2 regions of the Pantoea phyllosphaerae genome follow, and region 2 is predicted to be linked to the other one. Evidence: predicted binding sites of a transcription regulator. Region 2 holds the regulator's gene; the other holds the start of a gene.
What was found. The regulator PurR, encoded in region 2, represses purine synthesis genes. The targets are predictions, from matches to a motif close to CANGCAAACGTTTGCNTG.
Positions count from the first base shown of each region.

Region 1 (2,204 bases), on a different contig from region 2:
CGATGTCGTAGCCGCGCGCAATCAGCACTTCTACCATCGCTTTGGCGTTTTTCGCTACCTGCTGCTGGTACGCTTTGAACGCCGGCTCCATCGCCTCTTTGAACGCCACCGCTTTACCGGCGATAACGTGCATCAGCGGACCGCCCTGCCCGCCCGGGAAGACGGCAGAGTTAAGTTTCTTATAGAGATCTTCGTCGCCGCCTTTCGCCAGGATCAGGCCGCCACGCGGACCCGCCAGGGTTTTATGGGTGGTCGAGGTGACGATGTGCGCATGCGGCACCGGGCTCGGATAGACGTCAGCGGCGATCAGGCCAGCCACGTGCGCCATATCGACAAACAGGTAAGCGCCGACGCTGTCAGCAATTTCACGCATCTTCGCCCAGTCGCAGACGCCGGAATAGGCGGAGAAGCCGCCAACGATCATCTTCGGCTGATGCGTTTTCGCCAGTTCCGCCAGCTCGTTGTAGTCAATTTTGCCGCTCTCATCGATGCCGTAAGGCACGACGTTGTAGAGTTTGCCGGAAAGGTTGACCGGCGAACCGTGAGTCAGGTGACCGCCATGCGCCAGATTCATGCCCAGAATGGTGTCGCCCGGCTGCAGCAGCGCGGTATAGACGGCGAAGTTAGCCTGAGAGCCGGAATGCGGCTGCACGTTGGCGAAGTCGGCGCCAAACAGCGCTTTCGCGCGATCGATCGCCAGCTGCTCAACGATATCGACATATTCACAACCGCCGTAGTAGCGTTTTCCCGGATACCCTTCCGCGTATTTATTGGTGAGCTGCGAACCTTGCGCCTGCATTACACGTGGGCTGGTGTAGTTTTCAGAAGCAATCAGTTCAATGTGCTCTTCCTGACGCACTTTCTCTTGCTCCATCGCCTGCCACAACTCGGCATCATAATCGGCAATGTTCATTTCACGCTTTAACATCCGCATCTCCTGACTCAGCTAACTTTTTAACGGCGGTTTAGGCTCCCTTACGGAGCAAAGGCCAACAGTGTAAACCGTTTTGCCAGGTGACGGTAGCGCCAATTCCGCTTTACACGCAAACGATTGGCTTCGCGCTGGCAAAGGTTTTTTACGCTTTTGTATACGGCATACACATCACGATTTTTCGTCAGGTTGCGGGGCAGATTTTTTCAATTTGTACCAAAACCTTGCCAGCGCCCTGGCCCGATTTCGCAGCGGGTTATTTACAACCTCGAGGGTACAACTATAACATGCATTTAAAATACAACTTTACGCAGCCGGAGGTATTCCCATGCTTGACGCACAAACCATCGCCACCGTGAAATCCACGCTTCCCGCCGTTGCCGCCGTAGGACCGAAGCTTACCGCTCACTTCTACGATCGCATGCTGTCGCAGCACCCCGAACTCAAAAACGTCTTCAATATGAATAACCAGCGCAATGGCAACCAGCGCGAGGCGCTGTTTAACGCCATCTGCGCCTATGGTGCGAATCTCGATAACCTGGCGGCGCTGCTGCCCGCCGTCGAAAAGATCGCTCAGAAGCATGCCAGCCTGGCGATCAAGCCGGAACAGTACGCGATTGTCGGCGAGAACCTGCTGGCCACGATTAAGGAGCTGCTAAATCCAGGCGATGAGGTGCTGGCGGCGTGGGGCCGCGCTTACGGCGTGCTGGCCGATGTCTTTATCCAGCGCGAAGAGGCGATTTATCAGGAAACCGAGCAGCAGGAAGGCGGCTGGCGCGGCACGCGCCCCTTCCGCATCGCCGCTATCGACACGCAAAGTTCCGTTATCAAGAGCTTTACCCTGACCCCGGTCGACGGCGGCGCGGTTGCGGCGTTTAAACCAGGCCAGTATCTCACCGTGCATCTGCATCCCGCCGAATTTGAGTTTCAGCAGAATCGCCAGTATTCGCTGACCCACACCAGCAACGGCAAAAGCTACCGCATCGCCGTGAAGCGCGATGCGCAAGGCACCGTCTCCGGCTGGCTGCATGAAAAAGCGCAGGTCGGCGATGTGCTGGAGCTGACTGCGCCGCACGGCGACGTATTCATGGAAGCAGGTACGGAGACGCCGGTAGCGCTGATCTCTGCAGGCGTCGGCGTAACGCCGACGCTGGCAATGCTGCATGCGCTGGCCGAACAGCAGCATGCCGCACCGGTGACCTGGCTGCATGCGGCGGAAAACGGTGCGCAGCACGCTTTTGCGGAAGAAGTGGCTGAGACGGGCGCGCGCCTG
Region 1 is NZ_JBPFDE010000010.1:61,801-64,004, reverse strand. Features, by position in the region: gene glyA (serine hydroxymethyltransferase) at 1-928, opposite strand, end outside; gene hmpA (NO-inducible flavohemoprotein) at 1,260-2,204, shown strand, end outside.
Region 1: the regulator PurR is predicted to act here: its motif matches at 1,041-1,058, upstream of glyA (serine hydroxymethyltransferase).

Region 2 (2,204 bases):
CCTCGTCTGGTACGCCTATAAAGACCTGGTAAAATTCAGAATTCCGCGCACCGCCAACGAAATGTACCATCTGCGCGACGCTGCGCCGGTGAAGCGCGAGTCGCTGGAGAAAGGCGATCTGGTCTTCTTTCGCATCAACGGCCGCGGCACCGCTGACCACGTCGGGGTTTATCTCGGCAACGGCAAATTCATTCAGTCGCCGCGCACTGGTAAAGATATCCAGATTAGCGGGCTTTCGGATGATTACTGGCAGCGTCACTACATCGGCGCGCGCCGGGTGATGACGCCGAAAACCATTCGCTAAGCGCCATAAAAAAACCGGGATAATCCCGGTTTTTTTATGGCTGTCTGTTAGTGCATGACGGCGGTAAAACTAAAGGCCACAATCATCAGCAGTGCCGCGCCGGTGGTCATCAACGCCAGTTTTAAATCGGTGCTCATTACCTCTCCTTATCCTTACAATTGTCAGGGTCTTGTGTGATTTTCCCATAGTTGCCGGTAAAAATCTCGTTTTATCCCGCAAGCCTTGTTAGAATCCCCGGCTCTGTTGCGCAACTGACGCAACGCCCGTGCCGTTCGCACGCAACAGCCCCTGTTTTGTCCTGCCCAGTGAGTATTTCACCGACAAAAACTGTAGCGAATTAACAGAAAACTCTCTTAGCGGACGCAAACGTTTAACATTATGCTTATCAGTAGCTTATTGATAAGTTCTGGAGTCTCTTTTTAATGGCAACAATCAAAGATGTCGCGAAGCGCGCGGGTGTCTCCACCACCACCGTTTCTCACGTGATCAATAAAACGCGCTTCGTTGCGGAAGAGACGCGCAACGCCGTCTGGCAGGCGATTCAGGAATTACACTATTCGCCCAGCGCTGTGGCGCGCAGCCTGAAGGTTAACCACACCAAAACGCTGGGGCTGCTGGCTACCTCCAGCGAAGCCCCCTATTTTGCGGAAATCATCGAAGCGGTTGAGCATCACTGCTTCGAGCGGGGCTATACCTTAATTCTCGGCAACGCCCACAACGATCTGCAGAAGCAGCGCGCCTATCTGTCGATGATGGCGCAGAAGCGCGTCGACGGCCTGCTGGTCATGTGCTCCGAGTATCCGGACGATCTGCTGAAGATGCTGGAAGAGAACCGCAATATTCCGATGGTGGTGATGGACTGGGGTGAATCGCGCGGCGACTTTACCGACACCGTGCTCGACAACGCTTTTCAGGGCGGCTATCTGGCGGGACGCTATCTGATTGAACGCGGCCATCGCGATATCGGAGCGATTCCTGGCCAGCTGGAGCGCAACACCGGCGGCGGACGCCACGCGGGCTTTTTGCAAGCGCTGGAGGAAGCGGGCATCTCGGTGCGTCCCGAGTGGATCGTACAGGGCGATTTCGAGCCGGAGTCGGGCTACCAGGCGATGCAGCAGATCCTGCAGCAGAAGCAGCGCCCGACGGCGATCTTCTGCGGCGGCGATATTATGGCGATGGGCGCGATCTGCGCCGCCGACGAGATGGGCCTGCGCGTGCCGCAGGATATTTCGGTGATCGGCTATGACAATGTGCGCAACGCGCGCTACTTCACGCCGGCGCTGACCACCGTGCATCAGCCGAAAGCCGAACTGGGCGAGAAGGCGCTGGAGATGCTGCTCGATCGCATTACCAGCAAACGCGAAGTGTCGCAGACCATCGAAGTGCGTCCTACGCTGATTGAGCGCCGCTCAGTCGGCGACGGCCCGTTCCGCGACTATCGCCGTTAATCCTCGCTTAACCACTCCTGGTTGAGCGTTTGCGCATCGCCGAGATAGCTGAGCAGCCAGCTGAGCGCCGGCGATGCGTGCGCCTCCGACCAGCTCACGCAGCAGGGGCTTTCCGGAAAAGGCGCAGGCAGCGCCAGCTCTGCCAGCTCGCCCTTATCCAGCAGCGGCCGCGCCAGATGGCCCGGCATCATCGCCACGCATAAGCCATCCAGTACGCACGCCAGCCCCGCCTGCCAGTCCGGCACCACCAGACGCCGCTGGTTGTCCAGCGTCCAGGTCATGCGGCGCGGCAGCGCGCGCGAGGTATCCTCCAGCACCAGCGATGGCCAGGCGCGCAGCGCATCGTCGTCGAGCTGCGGCTGGTGCGTCAGCGGATGGTGGCGCGCCACGACGCAGCGCCAGTTCAGCGCCCCCATATCGCGAAAGGAGAAGCGCCCGCCGACCGGGATCGC
Region 2 is NZ_JBPFDE010000023.1:5,924-8,127, reverse strand. Features, by position in the region: gene ACR6A7_RS20225 (C40 family peptidase) at 1-304, shown strand, start outside; gene cydH (cytochrome bd-I oxidase subunit CydH) at 352-441, opposite strand; gene purR (HTH-type transcriptional repressor PurR) at 727-1,752, shown strand; gene punR (DNA-binding transcriptional activator PunR) at 1,749-2,204, opposite strand, start outside.